DNA from 2 places in the Saccharothrix sp. 6-C genome. Region 2 is predicted to be linked to the other one. Evidence: riboswitches for the same ligand, from Rfam matches in the RefSeq annotation. Region 2 holds a riboswitch; the other holds the start of a gene.
The links. Region 2 has a riboswitch for cobalamin ahead of IOD16_RS11460 (CbtB-domain containing protein). Riboswitches for the same ligand answer to the same signal wherever they lie in the genome.

Region 1: linked by a shared signal. The riboswitch ahead of cobN (cobaltochelatase subunit CobN) and the one ahead of IOD16_RS11460 (CbtB-domain containing protein) in region 2 are both predicted to bind cobalamin.

Annotation. Positions count from the first base shown of each region.
Region 1 covers NZ_CP064192.1:1,909,256-1,916,641, forward strand. The annotation lists gene cobM (precorrin-4 C(11)-methyltransferase) at 1-148, shown strand, start outside; gene IOD16_RS08855 (cobalt-precorrin-5B (C(1))-methyltransferase) at 154-1,227, opposite strand; gene IOD16_RS08860 (cobalt-precorrin-6A reductase) at 1,248-1,967, shown strand; gene IOD16_RS08865 (precorrin-2 C(20)-methyltransferase) at 1,942-3,399, opposite strand; gene IOD16_RS08870 (precorrin-8X methylmutase) at 3,396-4,022, opposite strand; gene IOD16_RS08875 (hypothetical protein) at 4,019-5,029, opposite strand; cobalamin riboswitch at 5,041-5,169, shown strand; gene cobN (cobaltochelatase subunit CobN) at 5,203-7,386, shown strand, end outside.
Region 2 covers NZ_CP064192.1:2,532,937-2,540,322, reverse strand. The annotation lists gene IOD16_RS11495 (phosphoribosyl-ATP diphosphatase) at 1-225, opposite strand, end outside; gene IOD16_RS11490 (hypothetical protein) at 270-650, opposite strand; gene IOD16_RS11485 (GNAT family N-acetyltransferase) at 661-1,113, opposite strand; gene IOD16_RS11480 (GNAT family N-acetyltransferase) at 1,198-2,373, shown strand; gene IOD16_RS11475 (nucleotidyltransferase domain-containing protein) at 2,375-3,130, opposite strand; gene IOD16_RS11470 (LysE family transporter) at 3,181-4,008, opposite strand; gene IOD16_RS11465 ((2Fe-2S)-binding protein) at 4,027-4,677, shown strand; cobalamin riboswitch at 4,725-4,908, shown strand; gene IOD16_RS11460 (CbtB-domain containing protein) at 4,940-5,125, shown strand; gene IOD16_RS11455 (CbtA family protein) at 5,137-5,868, shown strand; gene IOD16_RS11450 (HAD family hydrolase) at 5,857-6,522, opposite strand; gene IOD16_RS11445 (PAC2 family protein) at 7,058-7,386, shown strand, end outside.

The DNA of each region.
Region 1 (7,386 bases), 620 kb from region 2:
GGTCCTGCGCGGCACCCTCGCCGACATCGCCGACCAGGTGCGGGCGGCGGGCGTGAAGCGGACGGCCGTCATCGTCGTGGGCCGGGTGCTGACCGCCGAGGGCTTCCCGGACAGCCACCTCTACTCGACCGCCCGCAGCCGGTCGTGACGGCGTCACGCCCGGCCGACGACGACGCCCGCGCGGTCGATCACGATCACGTCCACGGCCACCGGCGCGCCGCGCAGCACGTCCTCCGCCGCGGCCTTGGCGCGGGCCGCGACCAGGTCGCCCAGCGGCACGCCCGCCGCCTGGCACACCCGCAGCGCGCCGAGCGCCGTGTTGGCGCCGGTGATGGCCGCCGCCAGGTCCGGGTCGCCCGCCAGGGACGCCAGGAAGCCCAGGTCGACCTGGGAACGCCCGGAGTGCAGGTCGAGGTGCCCGTCCGCGAGCTTGGACAGCTTCCCGATCCCGCCCGCGACCGTCAGCCGGGGCACGGGGTGGCGGCGCAGGTACTTCAGCACCGCGCCGGCGAAGTCGCCCATGTCCAGCAGCGCGTCCTCCGGCAGCCCGTGCACCGCCGCCGCGACCTTCTCCGACGTGCTGCCGGTGCACCCGGCCACGTGCTCGTAGCCCTGCGCCCGCGCCACGTCGATCCCGCGCCGGATGCTGTCGATCCACGCCGAGCACGAGTACGGCACCACGATCCCCGTCGTGCCCAGGATCGACAGCCCGCCCAGGATTCCCAGCCGCGGGTTCCACGTCTTGCGCGCCAGCTCCGCGCCGTGCTCGACCGAGATCGACACGACCACGTCCCCGCTGCCGCCGTGCTGCGCCGCGACCCGCGCGACGTGCTCGCGCATCATCTGCCTCGGCACGGGGTTGATCGCCGGCTCGCCGACCGCCAGCGGCAGGCCGGGCTTGGTCACCGTGCCCACCCCCGGGCCGGCCTCGAACACCACCCCGCTGCCCGGCGCGCCGTGCCGGACCGAGGACCCGACCAGCGCCAGGTGCGTGACGTCCGGGTCGTCGCCCGCGTCCTTCACGATCGCGGCGAACGCCCGGTCGGCGCCCGACTCGTCCCGGGCGAGCTCCTCGCGGGCCAGCGCGAAGGACGGCGTCTGGCCCTTCGGCAGCACGATCCCGACCGGGTCGGGGAACTCGCCGGTGAGCAACGCGGTGTAGGCCGCCGTGGTGGCGGCGGTGGCGCAGGCGCCGGTGGTCCAGCCGAAGCGCAGGTTCGTGCTCACGACGACAGGATGCAACAGCCGTGAAGACCGTGCTGGTACTGGGTGGCACGGGTGAGGCGCGGGCGCTCGCCGCCGCGCTCGCCGCCGCGCTCGCCGGCGTGCGGGTCATCTCGTCGCTGGCCGGCCGGGTGGCCGACCCGAAGCTGCCCGACGGCGAGGTCCGCGTCGGCGGCTTCGGCGGTGTCGAAGGGCTCGTGGCCTACCTGCGGGCCGAACGCGTGGACGCCGTGGTCGACGCCACCCACCCGTTCGCCGACCGCATCACCGCCAACGCCCTCGCCGCCACCACCGCCACCGGGACGCCGTTCCTCGTCCTGCGCCGACCCGGCTGGCCGCCCGAGGACGGCTGGGAGTACGTGGACAGCGTCGCCGAGGCCGCCGCGCTCGTCGCCGGCCGCCGGGCGTTCATCACCACCGGGCGGCAGGAGCTGGGCGCCTTCACCAGCGGTGTCGCGCGCACCGTCGACCCGCCCGACCCGCCGAACCCGCGCCTGCGCCTCGTGCTGGACCGCGGGCCGTACACAGTGGACGGCGAGCTCGCGCTGATGCGCGAGCACCGGGTCGAGGTGCTGGTCACCAAGGACAGCGGCGGACCGATGACGGCGGCCAAGCTGACCGCCGCCCGTCACCTCGGCATCCCGGTCGTCGTCGTGCGCCGACCACCGCCGCCGGACGCGCCGCTGGTGGAGACCGTGGCCGAGGCCGTCGACCGGCTCACCCGGGGTAGCGGCGCGGGGTGAACACCGTGCCGCGCGAGCTGACCCGGGTCTGCGAGGAACCGACCAGCAGCAGGCACCGCATGTCCACAGTGGACGCGTCCAGGTCGGCCAACCGCACCACCCGCACGGACTCCTCCGGGCCGCCGACGTCACGGCCCACGACCACCGGCGTGTCGGCGGAGCGGTGCCGCAGCAGCACGTCCCGCGCCTTGTCCACCTGCCACGTGCGGCTGCGCGAGGCCGGGTTGTAGATCGCCAGCACCAGGTCCGCCCGCGCCGCCGCCTCCAGCCGCCCCTCGATCACGTCCCACGGCTTGAGCCGGTCGGACAGCGACACCACGCAGTAGTCGTGCCCCAGCGGCGCGCCGACCCGGCTCGCCACCGCGTGCGCCGCGGTCAACCCCGGCAGCACCGTCACCGGCACGTCCGCGAACTGGTCCTCGGTCGCCACCTCCAGCACCGCGCTGGCCATCGCGAACACGCCCGGGTCGCCCGAGGACACCACGGCCACCCGCCGCCCGCGCTTGGCCAGGTCCAGCGCGAAGGCCGCCCGCTCGGCCTCCACCTTGTTGTCCGACGCGTGCCGCCGCTGCCGGGGGTTCGCCGGCACCCGGTCCAGGTAGGTCACGTACCCGACCAGGTCGTCGGCCTCCGCCAACGCCCGCCGCGCCTGCGGCGTCAACCACTCGGGCCCGGCCGGACCGAGCCCGACCACCACGACCCGGCCCTCGTCCGCCGACCGCCGGGCGGGCTCGCTCGGCAGCAGCGCCAACGAGAAGTACGGCACGCCCTCGGCGTCCACTTCGGACAGCGGGGCGGTGCGCTGCGCGCCGGTCGTCGCCCGCTCCACGTACCAGGCACCGTCCAGCCGGCCCGCCCGCGCCAACGCCTCCCGCACCTGCGGGAACGTCCGCCCCAGCTTCATGATCGCCACCGGGTCGCCGCCGGCCAGGTGCTCCACCAGCGCGTCCGCCGACAACGTGCCGGGCAGCACGGTCAGCACCTCGTCCCGCTCCACCAGCGGCCGCCCGATCACCGCCGCGCCCGCGCTCACCGACGTCACGCCGGGCACGACCTCGGCCTCGTACCGGTGCGCCAACCGCTTGTGCAGGTGCATGTAGGAGCCGTAGAAGAACGGGTCGCCCGCCGCCAGCACCACGACCGTGCGCCCGGCGTCCAGGTGCGCGGCCAACCGCTGCGCGCACTCCTCGTAGAACGCGTCGATCTCGCCCTGGTAGTCGTCGGAGTCCTCGGTCGTGACGGGGTAGACCAGCTGCTCCTCGACCTGGCCGTCCCGCAGGTACGGCGCGGCGATCCGGCGTGCCACGCTCCGACCGTGCCGCGCGCTGTGGAAGACGACCACGTCCGCCTCGCCGATCAGCCGCGCCGCCTTCACGGTCACCAGCTCCGGGTCGCCCGGACCCACCCCGACCCCGTACAGCTTGCCCGTCATTCTTCCTCGCTCGCGATCGCGTTGAGCGCCGCCGCGGTCATGGCGCTGCCGCCCCGCCGCCCGCGCACGACCAGGTACTCCACCCCGAGGTCGTTGGCCGCCAGCGCGTCCTTCGACTCGGCCGCGCCGATGAACCCCACCGGCACCCCCAGCACGGCGGCGGGCCGGGGCGCGCCCGCCGCGATCATGTCCAGCAGGTGGAACAACGCGGTCGGCGCGTTGCCGATGGCGACCACCGCGCCGGCCAGCTTGTCGCCCCACAGCTCCAACGCCGCCGCGCTGCGCGTGGTGCCCAGCTCGGCCGCCAGCTCCGGCACGCGGGGGTCGCCCAACGCGCACACGACCTCGTTGTCCGCGGGCAGCCGACGCCGCGTCACGCCCGCCGCGACCATCTGCGCGTCGCACAGGATCGGCGCGCCGGCCAGCAGCGCCGCCCGCGCGTCGCGCACCGCGTGCGGCGAGAAGTCGACGTCCGACACCAGGTCGACCATCCCGCAGGCGTGGATCATGCGCACCACCACCCGCGCCACGTCCGACGGGAACCGCGCCAGGTCTGCCTCGGCGCGGATGGTGGCGAAGGAACGGCGGTAGATCTCCGCGCCGTCCTTGACGTAGCTGGTCACCTGATCTCCTCGTACCCGTCGCCGGTCGCGACGAACTCCACCACGTCGCCGGCGGGCCGACCGCACCGGCGTGCGCAGCCCGACCAGTGCGCCCGGCCGGGCGTGGTCCGGGCGCCGATCCAGCGGGCCGCGTCGGCGCGCACGTCGGCCAGCGACTTGGCGCACCCCGGACGGCCGGTGCACGCGCTGACCCCGTGCCACGGCGAGTCCGGCGAGGTGAACAGGCCGGTCGTGTCGCTCCCGGCCGGCAGCACCAGGCTCCGCCACGGCGTGAGCCGGACCGGCACGCCGGCCAGGAGCCGCGCGTCCCACCGCCCGAACGGCACGCCCGCCACGACGGCGGAACCGTGCTCGCCGGGTGCGACGGGCGTCACACCCGGCTCGATCCGGGCGTCACCCGGAACGCCCAACGCCGCCGTGATCTTCCGCACACCGCCGTCCACTTCGGACAGCCGCCACGCGTCGCCGCGGAGCTGCCCGAACAGCCGCGCGGCGGTCACCACGGCCCCGACGGGATCGGTCACGCGCAGCCCTGAATCGTGCCCTGCCAGGAACAACGCGTCGCCGACCAGCCCGATGTCACCCGACAGGCCGCTGACCGCGCCACCCACCGTGACCAGGAAACGCCCGGGCAGGGACGCCAGGTCCGGCGCCGCGAGCAGCGCGGCGTCGATCTCGTCGACCAGCGCCTGGTTGTCGTCCAACGGGGCGGCCACGATGTTCCGCATCCGCTCGTGGCTCATCGAGGGCAGCAGGCCGACGTCGCGCAGCCGCGCGCCCAGCTCGTGCTCCGCCCCCGGCGCCAAGCCCCTGATCTGCAAGTTCGCCCGTGAGGTCAACTCGAGGAACCCGTCGCCGAGGTCCACCGCGGCGGCGCGCAGCGCGTCGACCCGCACGGCGTCCAACGTCCCGCCGGGCACCCGCACGCGCGCCAACCCGCCGTCGGCGGCCTGGTGCACGTCGACGGCGCCGGGGCAGGCGTCCGGGTGAGTTCGATCCGTGGGCATGGACTGGATGCTAACTGCCGTTAGGGTGACCTCCGAACGGCGAAGCAGCAGGAGGAAGCCGGTGTGAATCCGGCGCGGTCCCGCCACTGTGACCGGGCAGGTCCCGGGAGTCAGGAACTCCGCTCGCCGTACCCACGACCGGGGCGAGGACCCCCGAGGGATGGAGCCCGCACGTGATCCTGCTGTTGTCGACCTCCGACACGGACCTGCTGTCCGCCCGCGCCGGCGGCGCCGACTACCGCCTGGCCAACCCCGCCCGCACCGCCGTGGACGACCTGCCGACCCTGGTGGCGGGCGTCGACCTGGTGGTCGTGCGCATCCTCGGCGGACGCCGGATGTGGGAGGAGGGGCTGGACTGGCTGCTCGCCTCCGGCCTGCCGGTCGTCGTGCTGGGCGGTGAGCAGAACCCCGACGCGCCGCTGATGGAGCTGTCGACCGTGCCCGGCGGCGTCTGCGCCGAGGCGCACGCCTACCTGGCGCACGGCGGCGCGGCGAACCTCACCCAGCTGCACCGGTTCCTCTCCGACACGGTCCTGCTCACCGGCCACGGCTTCGCGCCGCCCGAGCCGACGCCCACCTGGGGCGTGCTGGAGCGGCAGGACGAGGTCGAGGGGCCGACCATCGCCGTGCTCTACTACCGCGCCCACCACGTGGCCGGCAACACGGCGTTCGTGCACGCCCTGTGCGACGCGATCGTGGCCAAGGGCGGCCGTCCGCTGCCGGTCTTCTGCGCCTCCCTCCGCACCGCCGAGCCGGCGCTGCTGGCCGAGCTGGGCGCCGCGGACGCCCTGGTCGTCACGGTGCTCGCGGCCGGCGGCAGCAAGCCCGCCGCCGCGTCCGCCGGCGGTGACGACGACGCCTGGGACGTGGGCGCGCTGGCCGCCCTCGACGTGCCGGTCCTCCAAGCCCTGTGCCTGACCAGCAGCCGTGCCGCCTGGGACGAGAACGACGACGGGCTGTCCCCCCTGGACACCGCCACCCAGGTCGCGATCCCGGAGTTCGACGGCCGGATCATCACGGTGCCGTTCTCGTTCAAGGAGGTCGACGACGACGGCCTCACGGTCTACGTCGCCGACGACGAGCGCGCGGCGCGGGTCGCGGGCATCGCGGTGCGCCACGGCAGGCTGCGCCACATCCCCCCGGCCGAACGGCGCATCGCGGTGATGCTGTCGGCCTACCCGACCAAGCACTCCCGCATCGGCAACGCGGTCGGCCTGGACACCCCCGCCAGCGTCGTGCGGCTGCTCACCGCGATGCGGGAGCAGGGCTACGACATCGGCGACGAGCTGCCCGGGGTGGCCGACCTCGACGGCGACGCGCTGATCCACGCCCTCATCGCGGCCGGCGGCCAGGACGCCGACTGGCTCACCGAGGAGCAGTTGCGGGGCAACCCCGTCCGGCTGCCGGCGGCCCGGTACCGGCAGTGGTACGCCACCCTCCCGGAGGACACGCGCCAGGGGATGGAGCGGCACTGGGGCGAGGCGCCCGGCGAGCTGTTCGTCGACCGGTCGCGGGACCCCGACGGCGAGATCGTCCTGGCCGCCCTGCGCTCCGGCAACGTCGTGGTCATGGTCCAGCCGCCGCGCGGCTTCGGCGAGAACCCCATCGCCATCTACCACGACCCGGACCTGCCGCCGAGCCACCACTACCTCGCCGCCTACCGCTGGCTGTCCGACGAGTTCGGCGCCGACGCCGTGGTGCACGTGGGCAAGCACGGCAACCTGGAGTGGCTGCCCGGCAAGACCGTCGGCATGTCGGCCGGGTGCGGCCCGGACGCGGCCCTGGGCGACCTCCCGCTGATCTACCCGTTCCTGGTCAACGACCCGGGCGAGGGCACCCAGGCGAAGCGCCGGGCGCACGCCACCCTGGTCGACCACCTCGTGCCGCCGATGGCCAGGGCCGACAGCTACGGCGACATCGCCCGGCTGGAGCAGCTGCTGGACGAGCACGGCAACATCGCCGCGATGGACCCGGCGAAGCTGCCGGCGATCCGGGCCCAGATCTGGACCCTGATCCAGGCCGCCAAGCTCGACCACGACCTCGGCCTGTCCGACCGGCCGGCCGACGACGGGTTCGACGAGCTGATCCTGCACGTCGACGGCTGGCTGTGCGAGGTCAAGGACGTCCAGATCCGCGACGGCCTGCACGTCCTGGGCCAGGCGCCCACCGGCGCGACCAGGGTCAACCTGGTGCTGTCGATCCTGCAGGCCAAGCAGATGTGGGCGGGCGAGGTCGCGGCCCTGCCCGGCCTGCGGGAGGCGCTGGGCCTGGCCGAGTCCGGCAACGACCGGACCGCCACCGACCGGGTCGAGGAGCAGGCCCGCGCGCTCGTCCAGGCGATGGAGGACGCCGGGTGG
Region 2 (7,386 bases):
GCCGAGCATCAGCACCTGCACCCGGTACAGCAGCTGGGAGACCTCTTCGGCCAGGCGCTCGTCGGACTCGTGCTCCGCGGCGATCCAGACCTCGCCGGCCTCCTCCAGCACCTTCTTGCCCTGCGCATGCACCCCGGCCTCCAGAGCCGCGGCGGTGGCGGAGCCCTCAGGGCGGGTGCGTGCGCGTTCGCTCAGCTCGGCGAACAGCTCGTCGAAGGTCTTCACGGGGGCTGATCCTCCCATCCCCCGAACGGCCGCAGGCACCCAGGTCAGGCGGTGACCGGCCGCGCGGCGCGGACCCGGGCCCGCAGACCCGCGACCTGGGCCACCGCCGACGCCACCGCGAACACCACGCCCGGTCCGGGACGCGGCCCGACCATCGGCACGACGTGCCCGAAGATGTGGGACGCCTCGTCGTAGCCGGTCGCGACGACCACCGCCGCCGCCACCGCGACCACCGCGAACCCCGCCGAGACCGGCCGGGCGACCTTCGCCGACGCGTGCGCCGCGACCGCCGCGCCGAGGTAGGCCCACCACAGCGGCAAGCGGGACAGCTCGACGTCGATGTCGCCGTAGGTCGCCCACGGCACGAGCACGGCCAGCACGGTGAGGCAGATCGAGACGATGGTCCACTTGGCCAAGGGGGTCACCGGGCGAACCCTAGATGCCGTAGTGCGGGCCGGCGAAGGGCCACACCTCGGCGATCCACCTCGGCACGAACGCGTCCAGCGCGCGCTCCAGGTCGGTGCCCACGCGGTCGTCCACGACCCACCACGAGATCCGCGCGTCGACGCCTTCCTCGTCGTCGACGGGGTCGATGTAGACGCACCCGCGCAGCTCGGTCTCGTCGGCGTCGAAGACCGCGTAGTTGAACGACTCGTGCGCGTCCTGCTCCCGTTCGTGCCGGGCGAGGTCGACGCGGTCCTGCTCGTGGGTCATGTGGGCGGGCGGCCAACCCCACTTCTCGCCGTAGAGCGACCAGAGCCGCTGCCGCGAGCCCATCACGGCGGGGTAGTCGACGTCCACATCGGACTCGCGGATGGGCCTCAGGTGGTGCTCGGCGTCGAGCGGGACGCGGGTCGGGTGGGCGAAGTCAGCGGGGAGCCACGGCATGGCGCGGATTCTGCGCGGGCGGGGCCGGTGTCGCCACCGAAAATCCGGTGGCGCGACGTCCGACGCGCCCAACACACTGCCCTGATGACCGATGGGCTGGTGCTGCGGACCGCGCGCCCGGACGACCTCGACCAGATCGGCGCGCTGCTGGCCGACCGGGGTGAGCCGGCGGACGCCGTCGACCACCGCCTGGTGGTGGAGGACCCGGACGCGGGCTGGGAGGCGTGCGCGGTCGTCGTGGACGGCGACAAGGTCGTCTCGACCGCGACCCTGCTGGACGAGACGCTGGTGCTCGACGGGGTGCGGCTCCCGGCGGGCCAGGTCGAGCTGGTCGCCACGCACCGCGACTACGAGGGCCGCGGGTTGGTGCGCGCGCTGATGGGCTGGGCGCACGAGCGGTCCGCCGCGCGAGGCCAGCTGGTGAACGTGATGCTCGGCATCCCGTACTTCTACCGCCTGTTCGGCTACACCTACGCGATCCCGATCCGGCCCACCCGGCCGGTGACGAGCCGTCCCGACGGCGGCGGGCACGCGTTGCGCGAGGCGGGTGTCCCGGACATCCCGGCGATGGCCCGGCTCCAGGACGCCGAACAGGCGCGGGCCGACCTGCGGATGCCGCACTCCCCCGCCCTGTGGCGGTGGTTGGTGGCGCGGGACGGCAGCACGCAGTGGCTGGTGGAGCGCGACGGCGTGCCGGTCGCCACGGGTCGCACCACCCCGCCGGAGGAAGGCGGCCGGCTGGGCGAGCCGGCGGCCGTGGACGAGGCGGCGGCGCACGCGCTGCTCGCGCTGACCGGGGCCGCCGAGGTGACCGAGCGGCCCGGGTCGGTGGCGGGTGCGGCGCTGGAGCCGTTCCTCGGGCCCGCGGCGAGGGAGGCGAACTCGTACTACGTGCGGATCGGCGACCCGGTCGCGGTGCTGGAGCGCCTGCGGCCGGTGTTCGGGCGGCGGTTGGCGGCGGCCGGGTTCGCCGATCGGGTGGGCGAGGCGGTCGTCTCGTTCTACCGGTCGCACGTGCGGCTGCCGTTCGGGGCGGGCGAGGTCGGCCCGGTGTTGCAGGGCGGGCGGATGCAGGCGCCGGGCGCGGCCGGTGGCGCGGGCGTGGCGCCGGACCTGCTGGCGTCGCTGCTGTTCGGGCCGCACGGGATCGAGGGCCTGACCGAGCGGTTCCCGGACGTGTACCCGGGCCCGGACGCCGAGCTGATGCGCGCCCTGTTCCCGCCGGTGCGCGGCGACCTGATGACGTTCTACCTGGTGTAGGTCAGGTGGCGGTCCGGAACAGCTCCCGCGCCCGCGTGATCGACCGGGTCAACGCCCCGGGCTCCGGCCGCAGTCCCGCCACGATCGCGTCGACACCGCGCAGTCCCGCGTCCCGCAGGAGCCGCTTCTCGTTCGTCGTCCACTGGCCGCGGGCCGCGAGGACCGCGTGCCCGGTCTGCAGGGCGGCGGTGACCAGCGTGGCCGCGACTTCGGCCAGCCGGCCGCTGGGCGCGTGCGCGGACAGGGCGTAGTCGAGGGTCAGGGCCGCTTTCCCGCGCCACACCGGCGGCGCCGCCGCGCGCAGCGCCTCCGGGTAGGTCGGGCGGGGCAGGGTGCCGCGCAGCACCCGGTTGAGCGCGAGTTCGCCGACGACCAGGTAGCTCGGGATGCCGGCGAGGTGGAACATCAGCGGCTCCCAGTGGAAGCGGCCCCGTTCGGCTTCGGCGAGCTCGTGCTCGACCACGGCGAGGTCGCGGTAGTGGACGTCGACGCGCCGGCCGTCGACGGTGAGCCAGGCGCCGCCGTTGAACACGCCGCCGCCCCACGCGCCGACCTCCGAGACCTCGCCCTGCCAGCCGATCGCGCGCAGGTCGGCGGGGTCGAAGCCGCCCCGGTAGTAGACGGCGAGGTCCCAGTCGCTGTCCGGGGTGTGGGTGCCTTGGGCGCGCGACCCGCCGAGGGTGACGGCGTGCACGGCGGGCAGGGCCGCCAGCCGGTCGGCGAGGTGGTCGAGGAACGTCGCGTCGGTCGGGTGCACGCCGACATGCATAGTCCCGGGACCGGGGTCGCGTCAGCTCGATTACCGCGTCAGCTCGACCACAGGGTGGCGAACTCGACGCCCATCGCCACGCCCGCGAGCACCAGCAGCGCGCCGGCGGCGGTGAGGGCCCGCCGGTAGCCGGTGTCGGTCAGCCGGCGGCGGCCGCGGGCGACGAGCAGCGCGATCACCACCTTGCCGCCGACCAGGGTGAGGTAGAACCCGACCAGCAACCCCACCCCCGCGCCCGCCGACGCGCGCCAGGTGGTGACGGTGAGGGGACCGAGCGCCGTCGCCCACGCGATCCACGGGTGGGGGCTGAGCAGGTTCACCACCACCGCCCGCCGCAGGACCGCGAACTCCGCGGAGCCGGAATTGTCGGACCCCGGCGGTAGAATCGAATTCAGGGATCCCCTGGGCGGCGACCCCTGCGAAGCATGGTCTTCCAGCGCCGGTGGAGCCTGGTCTCCCGGCGGCGCCTGCGAAGCGTGGTCTTCCAGCGCCGGTGAAGTCCGGTCTTCCGGTGTCGCCGGTGAAGCGAGGGGGTCCGGGGTCTGCCGCGATGCGCGGTCCCCCGGAGTCGGGGGGCGGTCGGTCAGGGAGGCGGATCGCGCGTCCCGGACGGTCTGCACGCCGGTCCACACCACGAACACCGCGCCGACGACGCCGAGCACGCCCAGCGCGCGTCCGGGCAGGCGGTCCAGCAGGAGCAGGGTCACGGCGACCACGACGGCGTCCGAGAGCAGTGGCGCGCAGGCGGTCAGGCTGCCCGCCCTCCAGCCCGACCTCAGCGCCGACGTCACCACCAGCACCAACAGCGGGCCGGGGCTGATGCTCGCGGCCAGACCGAGGGCCAGTCCCAACCCCAGTGCGTCCACGGCGGCAGACTAGGCCACGTGTCCGAGTTCGCCCGTGTCCTGGCCACCCTGCGGCAGATCCGCGGCCTCAGCCCGTTCTTCGCCCTGGACGTCGGCCGGCCCGACGACACCTGGCACGACGGCGCGGCCCTGTCGCACGGCACCGCCCTGCCCGACACCCTAGACCTGATCTCCGCCCGCTACCGCACCCGGGAACGGCGGGTCGCCGGGTCGCTGTTCTTCCTCGGCTACACCGCACGACTGCTGAGCCCGGTCGTCGCGGCGCGCGCGGTCGGCGGGGCGGTGCCCGACATCCGACCCGGCAACCTGTGGTGGCGCTACACCCCGGAAGGGCTCCAGGTCCGGCTCAAGGACCCGGTCGCCGGCGTCGGCGTCGCCGAGTCGCTGGAGCCGGTGGTGGAGGCGGTGCACGCGGCCACGTCGGTGGCCCGCGGCCTGCTCTGGGGCAACGCCGGGTCGTCCGCGGCGGGCGCGCTGCGCACGATCAGCCGCAGCGGCGTCGACTGCGTCGCGTCGGCGGACGAGCTGTTCGCCGACCCGCCGCTCCAGGGTACCGGCGAGTTCATCCCGTTCCCCGGCGAGATCGCGTTCCGGCGGCGCAGCTGCTGCCTGTACTACCGGCTCGACGGCGGCGGCACGTGCGGGGACTGCCCGCTGTCGCCGCGCTGAGGCGGGAGGAGCACGACAACTCGTCTGGTCGGTTGTGCCGGCCCGCGATCCGCCTCTACGGTCGCAGCGCCGCAGTGGACGGGAAGCCGGTGTGAATCCGGCGCGGTCCTCGCCACTGTGACCGGGGAGCCAACCCGCCGAGAACGTCACTGGCCGCGTGAGGCGGCTGGGAAGACGCGGGGACGGCGTCGATCCGGGAGTCAGGAGACCGGCTGCGGCACGAGTTGTTGTTGACCTTCCACGAGGTATGGAGGAGGCCGTCATGACGAGCCCCGCGCACCCCCTTCCCACTCCCATCCCCAGGTGGGCCTACGCCGTCGCCCTGGTCGCGTTGACCGTGACCTGGCTGGTCCTTCAGGAGAACGGCATCGCGCTCGGCCACGCCGCCGAGACCGTGCACGAGTTCTTCCACGACGGGCGCCACGCGCTCGGCGTCCCGTGCCACTAGGCGCGGCCGCCATGTCGACGAACACGTACAAAGGCCTTCTGCTGCGCGGTGTCGGCGCGGGCGCGGTGGCCGGGCTGCTCGCGGGCCTGGTCGGCGTGCTGGTGGTCGAGGCGCCGATCCGGGCGGCGCTGGCCGTCGAGCAGGCGCGGCCCGACGCGGGTCACGGGCACGGCGAGCTGTTCAGCCGCGGCACGCAGGTGGTCGGCGGCGTGCTCGCCGCGGTGGTGGTGGGTCTGGCCGTCGGCGCGCTGTTCGCCACCGCCTACGCGGGGTCGCGGCGCTGGTTCACGTCGCAGGCCCCGTTCGTCCGGGCGGTGGCGCTGTCGGCGGCGGCGTTCGGCGCGGCGGCGTTGCTGCCGGCGGTGAAGTACCCGGCGAACCCGCCCGCGGTGGGCGACCCGGACACGGTGGGGTACCGCACGGTGCTCTACCTGGGGCTGATCGCGGCCGGGCTGCTGGTGGCGGTCGGCGCGAGCCACCTGGCCTCCCGGTTGGGCCACCTCGGCGCGCCGGTGCGGGCCACCGCCGTGGCGTCGGCCGTGGTGGCGGCGGTGGTCGTGCTGCTCGTCGTGTTCCCGGCGACGCCGGACGCGGTGCCGTCCGACCTGCCGGGCGGCGTGCTGTGGGAGTTCCGGCTCGCGTCGCTCGCCGAGACGGCCACGCTGTGGCTCGGTCTCGGCGTCGTGTTCGGCCTGCTCGTGGACCCGGCCACGCGCCGGGCGAAGCGGGTGTCAGCGCTGTAGCAGCGAGGCGAGCGTCGTGAGGTCCACGCCCACCAGGGACTCGCGGAACACGCGGCGCTCGCCCTGCTCCACCGGCACGTCGCACGGCACGACCAGGACGGTGCAGCCGGCGGCCACGGCGGAGGCGACGCCGGTGGGCGAGTCCTCGATCGCGACGCACCGGGTCGGGTCGACGCCGAGCAGCCGGGCGGCCCGCAGGTACGGGTCGGGCAGCGGCTTGTTGCGGCGCTCGACCTCGTCGCCGCACACCGTGGCGTCGAACAAATCACGCCCGATGGTGTCCAGCGCGACCTCGGTCAGCTGCCGCTCGGTCGACGTCACCAGGGCCATCTGCACACCCGAGTCGCGGACCGCGCGCAACGCCTCGCGCGCGCCCGGCCGCCACGGCAGGCCGGCGCGGAACACCTCCTCGGTGCGCCGCATGATCCAGGCCGCGCCGTCGGCGACCTCCTCCTCCGAGGGGTGCTCGACGCCCACTTCCGCGAACAGCATCGACATCGTCCGGGGCACGCTCGACCCGACCATCGCCTGCCTGGTCGCGAGCGACAACGTGCCGCCCAGCTTCTCGACGAACTCGTAGAGCGGGATGTCCCACAGCTTCTCGGAGTCCAGCAGCGTGCCGTCCATGTCCCACAGCACAGCCTCGACCGTCATGTACGTCCTTCGTTGAAGTACTTCGCTTCCGGGTGGTGCGCCACGAACCCGCCATTCACCTGTTCGACGTAAGTATCCCGCAGTGTTGCGCACGGAGTGTGATCGAGGGTGGTCGGCTGGACCTGCTCCGGCCGGACCGGCGACGGCGCCGCGGCCGTGCTCCTCAAAGGCCTCACGTGGGGGTTCGGCACCCCGACGTGACGGTCCGACGATCTTCCCCGGGCCGCCGGACGTGACCAGGTCCGCGCGATCGGCCCCGAAGGTGTCGGTCCCCACGGCGACCGCGCCCGCCCCACAGCGGGCCCGACCACCCGGCGCGCGCTGTCGGCCCCCGTGCCGGCGAGGATCTTGGTGTGACCCCCTTGACCTGCGCGATCATTCCGGATCGGGGCGGCGGGCCGCGTGATGGGGTTCGTCGCGCGGCCCGCGACGGGGACGCGGTCGGCGGGCGCGCCCGCGAGAGGCGGCGTGACACGAACCGACATGCGCCAAGCCTACGGCGTCGGGTGTGCGGCAGTGGTCGTAGTCTGGCCGCGTGACCGATCCGGACGAGGCCGCCCAGACCCCCTTCGACCCCAGCAAACCGCTCACCAACCCGATCATGGTGGCGGCGTTCGAGGGGTGGAACGACGCTGGCGACGCCGCCAGCACGGCGATCGAACACCTGCAACTCACGTGGGACGCGACGCCGCTGGTGGAGATCGATCCGGACGACTACTACGACTTCCAGGTGACGCGACCCACGGTCCGCATGGTGGACGGCGTCACCCGACGGGTTGAATTCCCGACGACGCGCCTGTCCGTCTGCCGGCCGCCCGGGTCGTCCACCGACGTGGTGCTCGTGCACGGCATCGAGCCGAACAT